Regions from separate parts of the Labrys sp. Lb11 genome, predicted to be linked through region 2. Evidence: riboswitches for the same ligand, from Rfam matches in the RefSeq annotation. Region 2 holds a riboswitch; the other holds the start of a gene.
The links. A riboswitch is a leader RNA that binds a small molecule or an ion and turns the genes downstream of it on or off. The one in region 2 is predicted to bind cobalamin.
Positions count from the first base shown of each region.

Region 1 (7,363 bases), on a different contig from region 2:
CGACCAGAAGGCGCTGTACGAAGAGACCGGCGCCTCCTTCGCCGTGCGCACGATGACGATCGACTATGTCAGGCCGGCTCGGATGGACGACGTCGTGGTGGTGGAGACCCGGGTGGGAGAGGTCAGCGCGTCGTCCCTGCGCCTCGTCCAGACGTTGAGCCGCGGCGAAGAGGTGCTGACCACGGCGCAGGTCCGGGTCGTCTGCATCAAGGCCGGCCGGCCGCAGCGCCTGCCCTCCGCCATGCGCGCGGCGCTCGGAAACGGGGACCAGGCCTGACGCCGCTGGCGGTATAGAAGATGCGGCGCCGCGCCCAGTTTCGGCCGCGCGGGGATTGTGAAGAATCCCAGGCCCCGGGGGGCGGGGACAGTGCATCGGTGCAAGATCCCCCTCTCCGGCAAGTTGTGCCGCGCCCAAAGCCCTGCCGTTCCCGTGTCGGCAGGCGGCGAAGTCCGTTCGACTGTTGCCCGGCAACCTCACTCCCGGCCAAAAATGCGCGAGCCTGCCGGACAGGACTGAGAGAGATCGTCGCGGTCATGGTAAATTTTTCCCTGCACGCTGCTTCGCCGAGTCGGGCCATCCTTTGTTTTTGCGTTGCAGCATATGGACATTTTGCTGAAAAGCCGTTGGATTGTAACCGGTTGTTAACCATAGAAACCGTCACTGGAACCGGAAAGCGCCGCCCTTTGCGGCGCCGGGTTCGTGCCGTACTGCGGTCACATTCGACAGCGATGAAGGAAATCATGGGTTTTCTGTTGTTGCGTTGCACAATCAGACCCGACGATCCCGCATCGTTTCAATCGGCGCGATCCTGGCCCCCGGGTGCCCGGACGAGGACAAGAATGTCATGAACTCAACCCCCGAAATCGCCGCGACGGCCCTGGCGGCGACGAGCGACGTATCGCTTTGGGCCCTGTTCTGGCAGGCCCACTGGGTGGTGAAGCTGGTCATGCTCGGCCTGCTCGGCGCTTCGGTGTGGTGCTGGGCCATCATCTTCGACAAGTCGATCCTCTACACGCGCTCGCGCAGTGCAATGAACCGCTTCGAGCAGACCTTCTGGTCGGGGCAGAGCCTGGAGGAGCTGTATCGCTCGCTGGCGCAGCGCCAGACCAGCGGCATGGCGGCGCTGTTCGTCGCGGCGATGCGCGAGTGGAAGCGCTCGCTCGAGCAGCCCGGCCGATCGTTCCTGGGGCTGCAGGCGCGCATCGAGAAGGTGATGGACGTCACCATCCAGCGCGAGGTCGAGCGGCTGGAGTCGAAACTGCTGGTGCTGGCGACCGTGGGCTCGTCCGGCCCGTTCATCGGCCTGTTCGGCACGGTGTGGGGCATCATGACGGCGTTCCAGTCGATCGCCGCATCGAAGAACACGTCGTTGGCGGCGGTGGCGCCCGGTATTTCCGAGGCGCTGTTCGCGACGGCCATGGGCCTGGTGGCGGCGATCCCCGCGGTCATCGCCTACAACAAGTTCAATGCAGAGGTCGTCAAGCAGCAAGCGCGGCTCGAAGGCTTCGCCGACGAGTTCGCGGCGATCCTGTCGCGTCAGATCGATGAGCGGATGGCGGCCTGAGGAGACTGGAACGATGGGTGCAGGAGTTGCGGGTACGAGTGGCGGGGCCGGCGGCCGGCGCAGGCGCGGGGGGCGCAAGGGGCCGATCGCCGACATCAACATGACGCCGTTCATCGACGTCATGCTGTGTCTCTTGATCATCTTCATGGTGGCGGCGCCGCTGCTCACCGCCGGCGTGCCGCTCGACCTGCCGAAGGCCGAGGCCAACGCCCTGAACCAGGACAAGGATCCGCTCACCGTCTCGGTCGACGGCAAGGGCGACATCTACCTGCAGGAAACCAAGGTTACCCTCGACGAAGTGGTGCCGAAGCTCACCTCGATCGCCCAGCAGGGCTACGAGGAGCGGGTCTTCGTGCGCGGCGACAAGGCCGTGAACTACGGCCAGGTCATGCAGGTCATGGGCAAGATCTCCGGTGCCGGCTTCAAGAAGGTCGCGCTGATCACCGATCCGGAGAGCTGAGGACGCGATGAAGGATTACGGGCTTCCCGTCTCGGCGGCGACGCACGTCCTGGTCCTGGCGGCGGCGCTGTTCGCCATGCCGGGGCCGGCGCCGCTGCCGCCTGCGGTGGAGAGCCTGCCGGTGGAGATCATGACGCCGGAGCAGTTCGACGCCCTGACCAAGGGCGAGAAGACCGCCAAGCCCCAGGAGAAGCCGCAGACCCGCGCCGACAAGGCCGCGGAGCCGACGCCGGTGGAGGAAAGCCGGGTCGAGACCGTCAAGCGCGAGGCCGTCGCCCAGCCGCCCGAGCGCCCGCCGCTGCCCGAGCCGAAGCCGGAGCAGATGGCCAAGCTCGAGCCGACGCCGCCGGTGCCCGAGCCGCCGCGGAAACCCGAGCCGAAGCCGCCGGAGCCGGTCGCCAAGACCGAGCCGCCGAAGCCGGCGCCCAAGGTCGAGCCGCCGAAACCCGAGCCGCCCAAGCCGGTGGCCAAGGCCGAGCCGCCGAAGCCTGAGCCGAAGAAGGTCGAGCCGCCCAAGCCCGAGCCCAAGCCGATCCCGAAGGCGGAGACGCAGAAGCTCGACGAGCTGGCGCTCAAGGCGGCTGAGCCGGACAAGCCGGTCGAGCAGGACAAGAAGCCCGAGCCGCCGAAGCCGGTCGAGAAGCCCGTGGAGAAGCCGGCCGAGAAGCCGAACAAGGTCGCCGAGGCCAAGGCGGCCGAGGCCAAGGCTGCGGAGCAGCTCGCCAAGCTGGCGGAGGCCGCGGCGAACGACCAGAAGGCCGCCGACGCCAAGCCGTCCAAGCCGGACGGTGCGTCGTCCAAGCAGCGGGAGTTCAACGCCGCCGACATCAGCAAGCTGCTGGCCGGCAAGCCCTCGTCCGCGCGGGCCGCCCTGAACAGCAAGGAAGCCCCGGCCCGGGCCGCCACTGCCGACGCGCGGACCTCGACCACCGCGGCCCTCGGCTCGCCGCGCGGCGCCGCGGTCAAGCTGTCGCTGTCGGAGCGCAACGCGCTGGTCGGCTCGATCAGGCAGCAGGTCGCGCCGTGCTGGAGCTCGCCGACCTTCGCCGCCGATCCGTCCAAGCTTTCCGTGCTGATCGAGGTCAATCTCAATCCGGACGGGACCCTGTCGGCCGCGCCGTCGGTCCTCAAATATCCGCAGGCTGGCGGCTCGGGCGCCGCGGTCGCCGGGGCGGCGATCCGCGCCATCCAGCGCTGCGTCACCGACTCCAAGCCGCTCAGGCTTCCGGCCAATCTCTACGAGGGCTGGAAGAACCTCGAGATCAACTTCAATCCGGCCGAGATGGAGGCGGGTGGCTGATGGCCGGAGTCGGAGGCAGTCCGGCAGGAGCGCATGACGCGCCGGCTTTCGTCGGCGCGGCGGCCGCCACATCGGCCTGCCGGACGGGCGAGGCCCCGAAGGTCGGGACGGCCGATCGCGCCAGCCCGGCCGCGGCGATCCGCCGGCATGTCGCGCCTTGCCGGACGCCCGAGGCACCGTCGGGGCGCAGCACCCGGCTTGCCGTCGTCGTCGGCGCGAGGCTGAACCGGGACCGCACGCCGGCGGAGAAGCCTCGAGCCCTCGAATATCCGGTCGGCGCCACGAGCGCCGCCGCGGCCCTGCGCGCCGTGCAGCGCTGCGTCACCCCCGAGCGCCCGCTCAAGCTTCCGCCCGATCTCTCCGAATCCCGGGAAGAGATCGAATTGGAATTCGCCACCTGATGAGCGGCTGATGGCAGCCCGCGACAGCCACCCGAGCCCGAGCCGATGACCACCTTGCTGATCCCCACCCGCCGCACCGTCCTCGCCGGCCTTGCCGCCACCGCCGCCCTCGGCCTCGGCCCACGCGCCCGGGCCCAGGAGAGCGGGCGCCTGCATGTCGACATCACCGGCGGCAGCGTCCAGCCGATCCCGATCGCGGTCACCGACTTCATCGCGGCCGACAAGTCGGGCACGGACATTTCCGGCGTGATCACCAACAATCTGCGGCGCTCCGGCCTGTTCCAGCCGGTGGACCGGAAGGCGTTCATCGAGCAGATCACCAATCCGGACTCGCCGCCGCGCTTCCAGGACTGGCGGGTGATCAATGCCCAGGCCCTGGTCGCCGGCCGGGTGTCGAAGGAGGGCGACGGCCGGCTCAGGGCGCAGTTCCGGCTGTGGGACATCGTCGCCGGCAAGCAGGTCGAGGGGCAGCAATATTTCGGCAATCCCGGCGACTGGCGGCGCATCGCCCACATCATCTCCGACGCCGTCTTCAAGGCGATGACCGGCGAGCAGGGCTGCTTCGACACGCGCATCGTCTATGTCGACGAGACCGGCTCCAAGGAGGCCCGGCGCAAGCGCCTCGCCATCATGGACCAGGACGGCGCCAATGTGCGCTACCTCACCCGCGGCGACGACCTGGTGCTGACGCCGCGCTTCTCGCCCACCAGCCAGGAAGTGACCTACATGTCCTTCGGGCAGGCCGACCCGCGCGTCTACCTGCTCAACCTGGAGACCGGCCAGCGCGAGATGGTCGGCAACTTCCCCGGCATGACCTTCTCGCCGCGCTTCTCGCCGGACGGCCGGCGGGTGATCATGAGCCTGGAGAACAACGGCACGGCCAATATCCAGGTGATGGACCTGCAGTCGCGCGCCGTGCAGCAGCTGACCAGCGATTCCTCCATCGACACCGCGCCGAGCTATTCGCCGGACGGCTCGCAGATCGTGTTCGAGTCCGACCGCGGCGGCAACCAGCAGATCTATGTGATGGGCGCCGACGGCTCGAATCCCCAGCGCATATCCTACGGCGCAGGGCGCTATTCCACCCCGGTGTGGTCGCCGCGCGGCGACCTGATCGCCTTCACCCGGCAGGCCGCCGGCAAGTTCGCCATCGGCGTGATGAAGCCGGACGGCCGCGGCGAGCGCGTCCTCACCGAGGGCTACCACAATGAGGGGCCGACCTGGGCCCCGAACGGCCTCTACCTCATGTTCTTCCGCGACCTCGGCCAGGGGCCGCAGCTATGGCAGGTCTCGATCATGGGCTTCCCCGAGCAGCGGGTGCCGACGCCGGGCTTCGGCTCCGACCCGGCCTGGTCGCCGCTGCTGACGCGGTAGGCGCGCGAGACGTCCCGGCGCCGCCGCGGCGGCGCGTCCGCGGCCCGCCGGAGGTCGCGTTTGCCACTGCAAAGCGTCGCTTTCGCATCGACGGGCGCAGGGCGTTCGTGGTTACATCGCCGCGTTCAAGGTGCCCGCCGGCAATGCGCCGGCGGGATAATTGGGAAGCCGGTGTGATGCCGGCGCTGCCCCCGCAACGGTAGCGAAGCGTTGCGTCCCGACGACGACCACTGGGCCATGGGCCCGGGAAGGTGTCGGGACAGTCCGTCAGGACCGCTTCGGAGCCCGGAAACCAGCCTTGAACCCGAGATACTCGACTGATCGCGGTGGGCGGTCAGGGGGCAAGCATGCGCCGGGCAGGCTCTGCGCCCGGCGGCATTTCGTGTCTCCGCCACCGCCGTGCTCGGTCCCTTGCGAGGACAGGACATGGATACGCGCCACGAGATGCTCAGGCTGATCCGCCAGCGGCGGGATGGGTTCAGCCTGGAGCAGCCTTTCTATATCGACCCCGAGTTCCACAAGCTCGACATGGAGCTGATCTGGTACCGCGACTGGCTGTTCGTCGGCCATGACTGCGAGGTCGCCCGCCCCGGCAGCTATTTCACCGTGCAGGTCGGCGACTATCCCGTCGTGGTGGTCCGCGACCGCGAGCGGCGGATCCGCGCCTTCCACAATTCCTGCCGCCACCGCGGCAGCCGCGTGTGCACCGGCACCCGCGGCACCTCGGCCCGGCTGGTCTGCCCCTATCACCAATGGACCTACGACCTCGACGGCAAGCTCCTGTTCGCCCGGCAGATGGCCGAGGGCTTCGACAAGGGCGAGTTCGGCCTCAAGCCCGTGGCCTGCGAGAATGTCGGCGGCTACATCTTCATCTGCCTCGCCCGCGAGCCGATGGACTTCGCGCCGTTCCGCACGCTGATGGAGCCCTATTTCGCGCCGCACGCCCTGGCCGATGCCAAGGTCGCGCATGAGAGCACGATCGTCGAGAAGGGCAACTGGAAGCTGGTCTGGGAGAACAACCGCGAGTGCTATCATTGCGCGGCCAATCATCCCGAGCTGTGCAAGACCTTCCCGGAGACACCGGCGGTGACCGGCGTCAGCGGCGCCGAGAGCGATCCGGAGATGCTGGAGCACTGGCGCCGGTGCGAGGAGGCCGGGCTGCCCTCGCGCTTCAGCATCGATCCGGCCGGCCAGTACCGCGCCACGCGGGCGCCGCTGCTGCGCGACGCGGTCAGCTACACCGCCACCGGCCGCCCGGCCGTGCGCCGCCGCCTCATCGACGGGGTGCGGGAGGACCGCATCGGCACGCTGATGCTCTATCACTACCCGACTACCTGGAACCATGTGCTGGGCGACCATGCCGTGACCTTCCGGGTGCTGCCGCTCAGCGCCACCGAGACGGCGGTCACCACCAAGTGGCTGGTGCACAAGGACGCGGTCGAGGGCGTCGACTACGATCTGCAGGAGCTGATCCACGTCTGGACCGAGACCAATGACGAGGATCGCCGGATCGTCGAGGAGAACGCGTTCGGCATCCGCTCGCCGGCCTACGAGCCCGGTCCCTATTCGGAGCTGCACGAGGGCGGCGTCATCCAGTTCGTCGACTGGTATGCGCGCTTCATGGAGCCGCGCCTCGCCGAGGGCGGCAAGCCCGCTCTGCGCAGCGTCGCGTGAGAAGGGGATGGCGGTGAACGCGATGACCGACATGCATCTCCTGCGCCCTCTCGACGAGATGGCGCCGTGGAACGACCGGCTGCAGGCGCTGGAGGTGATCGGTGTCGCCGACGAGGCGCCGGCGGTGAAGACCTTCACCTTCCGCTCGGATGCGCGAACCTGGTTCCGCTACAAGCCGGGGCAGTTCATCACGCTGGAACTGCCCACCGCCGAGGGGCCGCTGATGCGCACCTACACGCTGTCGTCCTCGCCGTCGCGGCCCTTCTCGATCGCCGTCACCGTCAAGGCCCAGCCTGGCAGCATCGGTACCCGCTGGATGTTCGACAATCTCCGGCCGGGCGCGCGCCTGCGGGCCTTCGGGCCGGCGGGCGACTTCACCCACCAGGGCCGCCCGGCGGGAAAGTACCTGTTCATCTCCGCCGGCTCCGGCGTCACGCCGATGATGTCGATGCTGCGCTGGCTGAGCGACTGCGCGCCGGAGGCGGACGTCGCCTTCGTCAATTGCGCCCGACGGCCGGAGGAGATCATCTTCCGGCGCGAGCTGGAGTGGCTCGGCGGCCGCATGCCGGGCCTCGCCCTGGCCTTCCTG
Region 1 covers NZ_BAAJOT010000007.1:179,118-186,480, reverse strand. Annotated here, with positions in the region: gene ybgC (tol-pal system-associated acyl-CoA thioesterase) at 1-277, shown strand, start outside; gene tolQ (protein TolQ) at 846-1,565, shown strand; gene tolR (protein TolR) at 1,579-2,025, shown strand; gene AC27L4_RS25910 (hypothetical protein) at 2,033-3,325, shown strand; gene AC27L4_RS25905 (hypothetical protein) at 3,325-3,726, shown strand; gene tolB (Tol-Pal system beta propeller repeat protein TolB) at 3,772-5,100, shown strand; cobalamin riboswitch at 5,212-5,415, shown strand; gene AC27L4_RS25895 (aromatic ring-hydroxylating oxygenase subunit alpha) at 5,527-6,774, shown strand; gene AC27L4_RS25890 (FAD-binding oxidoreductase) at 6,797-7,363, shown strand, end outside.
Region 1: linked by a shared signal. The riboswitch ahead of AC27L4_RS25895 (aromatic ring-hydroxylating oxygenase subunit alpha) and the one ahead of bluB (5,6-dimethylbenzimidazole synthase) in region 2 are both predicted to bind cobalamin.

Region 2 (7,363 bases):
TTCGGCCGGCTACTACGACGCCTACTATGTCCGGGCGCAGAAGGTGCGGACGCTGATCAAGCGCGATTTCGAGCAGGCCTATGCCGCCGGCGTCGATGCGATCCTGACCCCGGCGACGCCCTCCGCCGCCTTCGGCATCGGCGAGAAGGCCGATGCCGATCCGGTGGAGATGTACCTCAACGACGTCTTCACCGTGACCGTGAACATGGCCGGCCTGCCCGGCCTGGCCGTGCCCGCGGGCCTGTCGGCCGACGGCCTGCCGCTCGGCCTGCAGCTGATCGGCCGGGCCTTCGACGAGGAGACCCTGTTCGCCCTCGGCGAGGTGATCGAGCAGGCGGCAGGGCCGCTGCCGCGGCCGAAGGCGTGGTGGGCGTGATGGGCGCCCTCCGGCAGGGCAGGGCGCGCCGCCGTGGCGGCTGAGCGCGCCGATACGCTGGCGGATCTGCGCCGGGAGATCGACCGGATCGATGGCGGCCTGGTCGCCCTGCTGGCCGAGCGCATGGGCATCGTCGAGCGGGTCATCGCCGTGAAGGCGCGCGAGAACCTGCCGGCGCTCATTCCCGATCGGGTGGAGGACGTGGTCGCCCATGTCCGCGGCCTGGCGCAGGCCCGGGGGCTGCCGCCGGATCTGGCCGAAGCCGTGTGGCGCAATCTGATCGACTGGATCTGCCGCTACGAGGCCGAGCATCTCGGCGAATAGGGCCGCCACCGGCTGCCATCGGGGCGGCTTGCCCGGCCCCCGGAACGCAACAGAGGCGAAACGCCGTGCGTTCCGCCTCTGGGCTTGCTTGAAAATTCGGGTCTGGTCCGGCCTTGACGGCCAACCGGCGTCAGGCGCCGCGGACCTCGCGCAGAGTGAGGATCCAGAGCGCCGAGGACCGGACTTCACACCGATGAGACACTGGATCACCTCCTTTCGCTGGTTGACGACGCCTCGAACGTGCCGGCGATTCTCTCGAATCGCAAGGGGGGCATCGCGCCGCATCCAAGGTCGCGCACGGCCTGTTGCACAGCAGCATCACATCTGGGCGCCGGCTTCGTGCCGGAGCAGGAGCAGGGACTGGCCCTTGTAGGCGGCCGGCGAGGCCACCCGATAGCCGCACCGCCGCGCCAGGCGGATCGAGCGCAGGTTCTCCGGGGCGATCAGGCAGGCGCTGCGCACCGGCCCGAAATACGCCTCGCCCCAGGCCAGCATCGCGTGCAGGGCCTCGGTCCCGAACCCCCGGCCCTGGGCCCAGGACGCCAGGATCCAGCCCGCTTCGGGGATGCCGTCGAGCGGCGGCTCGATCTCCCGCCGGAAATCGGCGAACCCGGCCTCGCCGACGAAGCGGCCGGATGCCGTCTCGACGATGGCCCAGTAGCCGTAGCCGAGCAAGGACCACAGTCCGGCATAGCGCAGGAGGCGTCCCCAGGCCTCTTCCCGGGTCAGAGGACGGCCGCCGATGTGGCGCGTGACCTCCGGATCCGCCCACAGCGCGGCCATGGCGTCGAAGTCGCCGATGCCGTGGCCGCGCAGGGTCAGGCGCTCGGTGGCGAGCGTGGGGATGCGATCGGGGCGGTCGGGGTGTGGGGGCATCGGGGGCATCCAGGCAAGGCAGGTTCTCGCGGACCTGCTTGCACGTGTGAGTCTGCGCAGCCTTGATTCTGCATTGAAAAATGCAAATCAAGCGTGGCGAAAGCCACGACAGGCTGCTTGCCCCCACAATGCCGGCTGGCGGGCGGATCGCAAGCGGCGCCTTGCCGGCGGGGCTGCACCTGCGCTATCGCTGCTGCGTCTGGTGCCCGCGCATGCGGGAGAATCGGGAACGCGGTGCCAATCCGCGACGTGCCCAACGCCGTGACGGGGACTGTTCCGGCAGGATGACGCCACTGGCCGCAGGGCCGGGAAGGCGCCGGAACGGGAGGATCCGGAGTCGGAAGACCGGCCAGACGGCAAGCTCTTTCCGCACGGACGGCGGAACGGGCGATCCGGCATGGTGGGGAGACCGATGCCCGAACCTGTTTCCGATCCGATCGACGCCGGTCTCGTCGCGGCCGGTCCGTTCAGCGAAGGCGAGCGCGCCGCGCTCTATCGGGCGATCGAGACGCGCCGCGACGTGCGCGGCCCGTTCCTGCCGCGGCCGATCCCCGGCGACGTCGTCCGGCGGCTGCTGGAGGCGGCGCATCATGCGCCGTCGGTCGGCCTGATGCAGCCGTGGAACTTCCTGCTCATCCGCTCGGAAGCGGTGAAGGAGGAGGTGCGCCGGGCGTTCGAGGCGGCCAACGCCGAGGCCGCCTCGCTGTTCACCGGCGAGCGCGCGGCGCTCTACCGCTCGCTGAAGCTGGAAGGCATCCGGGCCGCGCCGCTCAACATCTGCGTCACCTGCGACCGCTCCCGCGGCGGGCCGGCGGTGCTCGGCCGCACCCACAATCGCGACATGGATCTCCATTCCACCGCCTGCGCCGTGCAGAACCTCTGGCTGGCGGCCCGGGCCGAGGGCATCGGCGTCGGCTGGGTCTCGATCTTCGAGGAGGCGCGGATGCGGGCGATCCTGCGCATCCCCGCCGGCATCGTCATCGTCGCCTATCTCTGCGTCGGCTATGTCGACCGGCTCTACGAGCGGCCGGAGCTGGAGGCGAAGCGCTGGGCCCGGCGGCTGCCGCTCGATGAGCTGGTGTTCGAGGACGGCTGGGGGCAGGCGCCGGCGGCTGAAACTTGATAGGCAGCCCACGACCCTCTATTCGGAAGCCCAGCATTCGATCCCGCCGTCCGGAGCCCCGCCATGACCGCCGCCGTCGACCCCAAGAAGATCATCAAGGGCGCCACCGGCGACTGGGAACTGGTCATCGGCCTGGAGGTCCACGCCCAGGTCACCTCCGAGGCGAAGCTGTTTTCGGGCGCCTCCACCGGTTTCGGCGCCGAGCCCAACAGCCATGTCTCGCTGGTCGACGCTGCCATGCCCGGCATGCTGCCGGTGATCAACGAGGAATGCGTGCGCCAGGCGATCCGCACCGGCCTCGGCCTCAAGGCGCAGATCAACCACAGGTCGGTGTTCGACCGGAAGAACTACTTCTACCCGGATCTGCCGCAGGGCTACCAGATCAGCCAGTACAAGCAGCCGATCGTCGGCGAGGGCACCATTGTCGTCGAGGTGCCGGAGACGGGCGAGACGCTGACGGTCGGCATCGAGCGTCTGCACCTGGAGCAGGACGCCGGCAAGTCGCTGCACGACCAGCACCCCTCGATGTCCTTCGTCGACCTGAACCGTTCGGGCGTGGCGCTGATGGAGATCGTCTCCAAGCCGGACCTGCGCTCGTCCGACCAGGCGCGCGCCTATGTGACCAAGCTGCGCACCATCCTGCGCTATCTCGGCACCTGCGACGGCGACATGGACAAGGGCAACCTGCGCGCCGACGTCAACGTCTCCGTGCGCCGGCCGGGCGAGCCCTTCGGCACGCGCTGCGAGATCAAGAACGTCAACTCGATCCGCTTCATCGGCCAGGCGATCGAGACCGAGGCGCGCCGCCAGATCGCCATCCTCGAGGATGGCGGCGTCATCGAGCAGGAGACGCGCCTCTACGATCCCGGCAAGGGCGAGACGCGCTCCATGCGTTCGAAGGAGGAAGCGCACGACTATCGCTACTTCCCCGACCCCGACCTGTTGCCGCTCGAGTTCGACCAGGCCTATGTCGACGCGCTGGCCAAGGACCTGCCCGAACTTCCGGATGCCAAGAAGGCGCGCTTCATCGCCGATTACGGCCTGTCGCCCTATGACGCCGGCGTGCTGGTGGCCGAGCGCGAATCGGCTGACTTCTTCGAAGCCGTGGCCAGGGGCCGCGACGGCAAGGCGGCGGCCAACTGGGTGATCAACGAGCTGTTCGGCCGTCTGAACAAGGAAGGCAAGGACATCGCCTCTTCGCCGGTCTCGGCGGCGCAGCTCGGCGGCATCGTCGACCTGATCGGCGAAGGCACGATCTCCGGCAAGATCGCCAAGGACCTGTTCGAGATCGTCTGGAGCGAGGGCGGCGACCCGCGCACCCTGGTCGAGGCTCGCGGCATGAAGCAGGTCACCGACACCGGCGCGATCGAGGCGGCGGTCGATGCGGTGATCGCCGCCAACCCCGACAAGGTCGAGCAGGTGAAGGCGAAGCCCACCATGCTCGGCTGGTTCGTCGGCCAGGTCATGAAGCAGACGGGCGGCAAGGCGGCGCCGGGGGCCGTCAACGACCTGCTGAAGAGCAAGCTCGGCATCTGAGCCGCCTTCCCAATGACCCTTGCCCTCACCTTCCTGGGGTTTCCCGCCCGCCTCGACGGCGGGCGCGCACCCCGGATCGTGCTCTTCGGGGCCGGCCACGGCAGCACCTATCCCGCCAGGGACAGCAGCGGCTATGCCCTCGCGCCCGACGCCATCCGTGCCGCCAGCCAGGTCGACGCGGGCCTCGTCGAGCATTGGGACTTCGATCTCGACGGTCCCCTGTTCGACGGCAAGCCGCCTTCATGCGTCGATGTCGGCAATATTCCGACCGTGATGCATGACAATGCAGGGAATCGAGCCGGGATCGAGGAGAAGACGCGGGACGTGCTGGCATCGGGCGCCGTGCCGATCCTGCTCGGTGGCGATGATTCCGTTCCGATCCCCTTCCTCGCCGGCTTTGCCGACCACGGGCCGATCTGGATCCTGCAGATCGATGCCCATATCGACTGGCGCGACGAACTGCATGGCGAACGCCACGGCTATTCCAGCCCGATGCGCCGCGCCAGCGAGATGGGGCATGTCGCCGGCATCGTGCAGGTCGGCATGCGCGGGGTCGGCAGTGCGCGGCCGGCCGAGATCGAGGCGGCCCGGCGTCGCGGCAGCCGTTTCGTGACGGCCCGCGAGGTCCACGCGCACGGCGTCGAGGCCGCGCTCCGGCATGTTCCGGAGGGCGCGAAGGTCGTCGTCACCCTGGATTGCGACGGCCTCGATCCGGGCATCATGCCGGGCGTCGCGGCCCGGACGCCGGGCGGCCTCGGCTACACGCAGGCGATCGACCTGATCGCAGGCCTCGGCAGGCGCGCGCGGATCGCCGGTTTCGACCTCGTCGAGCTCTATCCTCCCGCGGACGTCGACGGCCTGTCGGCCCTCACGGCCGCGCGCCTCGTCGTCAATGCGATCGGCGCCGTCGTCCGGCAAAACTGAGGCAGAGCGTCCCGGTCCGACCGGCGGCGGCTTCCGCGGCTCCGGTGACGGCAAGCCGGCATCCGAGCCGCGTCCGGCCGAGGTCGCCGCCGCGACCTGCCGGCGGCGGGGCGAGGCCTGGCCGGATCCGTCATTCGACAATTGTCGATCTTTGCCGTTGCGCGGTCCCGCGCCTGCCCATATCTGCCCAGGTACCGAGCAACCGGAGCGCCGCCATGGCCAGCACCACGCCGATCGACGTCTATTTCTGGCCCACCCCCAACGGTCACAAGGTCACGATCTTCCTGGAGGAGGCCGGTCTGCCCTACACCGTCATTCCCGTGAACATCGGCACGGGCGACCAGTTCAAGCCCGGCTTCCTGGCCATCTCGCCCAACAACCGCATGCCGGCGATCGTCGATCACGACGGTCCGGACGGCCGGCCGATCTCGGTGTTCGAGTCCGGCGCGATCCTGCAATATCTCGGCCGCAAGACCGGCCGCTTCTATCCCGCCGAAGAGCGTGCGCGCGTCGAGGTCGAGCAATGGCTGTTCTGGCAGATGGGCGGCCTTGGTCCGATGGCGGGCCAGGCCAACCATTTCCGCATCTACGCGCCGGAGAAGGTGCCCTATGCGATCAATCGTTACACCAACGAGGTCAACCGCCTCTACGGCGTGATGAACCGACGCCTGGCCGACCGCGAGTTCCTGGCCGGCGACTATTCGATCGCCGACATGGCTTGCGTCGGCTGGGCCAGGGGCTGGGAGCGGCAGGGCCAGGACATCGCGGAGTTTCCGCATTTCAAGCGCTGGCTCGAGGCCGTGCTCGCCCGCCCGGCGGTGCAGCGCGGGCTCGCCGTGACCACGGAGGATGCCGGCAAGTCGGACCTGTCGAAGGACAAGGCGGCGCAGGCGATCCTGTTCGGGCAACGGGCGCGCTGACTACTTCACCCGCGACCAGCTCACCGACTTGCAGAACAGGCCGAGCACGCAGCCGGCCGTGGTGAGCGCATTGCCGGACAGGGTCATGGTGCCGGAATAGGTCCTGCCGTCCTCCGGGTTGAAGGCCTTGCCCTTCCAGCGGTTGTCGCCGGTCGGTGTCATGTCGAAGAAGACGCGCATGCCGACCCCGCTCTGCTTGGCGGGGTCGTCGACCCAGGCGACGGTGCCGCACAGCGCCTTGCCGCAGGGCGCGATGCGCACCTGTGACTCGCCGTTGCTGCGCAGCCAGAGGCCGGTGGGGTCGCCGGCGAAGGCGGGCGCGGCACCGGCAAGCCAGGCAAGGGTGGCGAAGGCGATCCTGAGCATGTGTTCCTCCCGGGCGCGCTGGGCGGCCAGGCGGCGAAGGATAGGCCGGTTTGCCGGGCCTGTCCCCGCCGATGCGGCTCGACCGACCTGAAGCCATGGTTTCCCGTTCCTTGCCGGCCGGGCGCCGGAAGCGGCCGGATCTTAACCTTTGGCCGGCCTTTGCAAACGAACGGGGTTTCGGATCGGTTAAATTAATCTCGCATTTGAATTTCATTAGACGCTGATTCACCGACAGTTTTAAACGCCGATTCAGGCGCCTCCGGCATTCTGCCTGCAACGAAGGCCAAGGCCTTCAGGCACTTGAGCGGCGAGGGGCCCGGTGAACGAGGCCGCTCCAGCAGGGAGACGGATGATGGCTCGCTTCGAAATGGCTGCGCCCGAGATGGCCGAGATGGCCGGCGCCGTGTTCACCGCCGAGATGTTCTACGATCTCGGCGTCCAGTGCGCGGCCGGCCGCGCCGGCGCGGTCGACCTCGTCGAGGCGCACAAGTTCTTCAACATCGCTGCCGCCAAGGGCTGCGCCGACGCGGCGCGTCGGCGCGGCGAGGTCGCGGCGGAGATGAGCCGCGAGGCCGTCGCCGAGGCCCAGCGCGCCGCCCGCGCTTTCCTGACGACTCATTGAGCCATGCATTGCCCGTTTTACGGGCATGCACGCAAAACAGGCGATTGACCCTTGATGCGCATGCTGACACCGGCTTAAGGTGCGGGCACAGACGGAGGCCCGCGCTCATGCCAGGCACAGCAGCCGCCGAGGGGCCTGACGCAGCGCCTCCCGGCACCCGATCCGGTTTTGCCGTGGGCCCGGTCGCGGTCGACAACGCCGTCGTCCTGGCGCCGATGTCCGGCGTCACCGACGCAGCCTTCCGCCGCATCGTCCGGCGCGAGGGCGCCGGGCTGGTGGTGTCCGAAATGGTCGCC
Region 2 covers NZ_BAAJOT010000005.1:395,337-402,699, forward strand. Annotated here, with positions in the region: gene gatA (Asp-tRNA(Asn)/Glu-tRNA(Gln) amidotransferase subunit GatA) at 1-376, shown strand, start outside; gene AC27L4_RS20445 (chorismate mutase) at 410-700, shown strand; gene AC27L4_RS20450 (GNAT family N-acetyltransferase) at 1,019-1,576, opposite strand; cobalamin riboswitch at 1,760-1,944, shown strand; gene bluB (5,6-dimethylbenzimidazole synthase) at 1,989-2,699, shown strand; gene gatB (Asp-tRNA(Asn)/Glu-tRNA(Gln) amidotransferase subunit GatB) at 2,763-4,235, shown strand; gene AC27L4_RS20465 (agmatinase) at 4,248-5,159, shown strand; gene AC27L4_RS20470 (glutathione S-transferase N-terminal domain-containing protein) at 5,375-6,079, shown strand; gene AC27L4_RS20475 (DUF2147 domain-containing protein) at 6,080-6,445, opposite strand; gene AC27L4_RS20480 (hypothetical protein) at 6,798-7,067, shown strand; gene dusB (tRNA dihydrouridine synthase DusB) at 7,175-7,363, shown strand, end outside.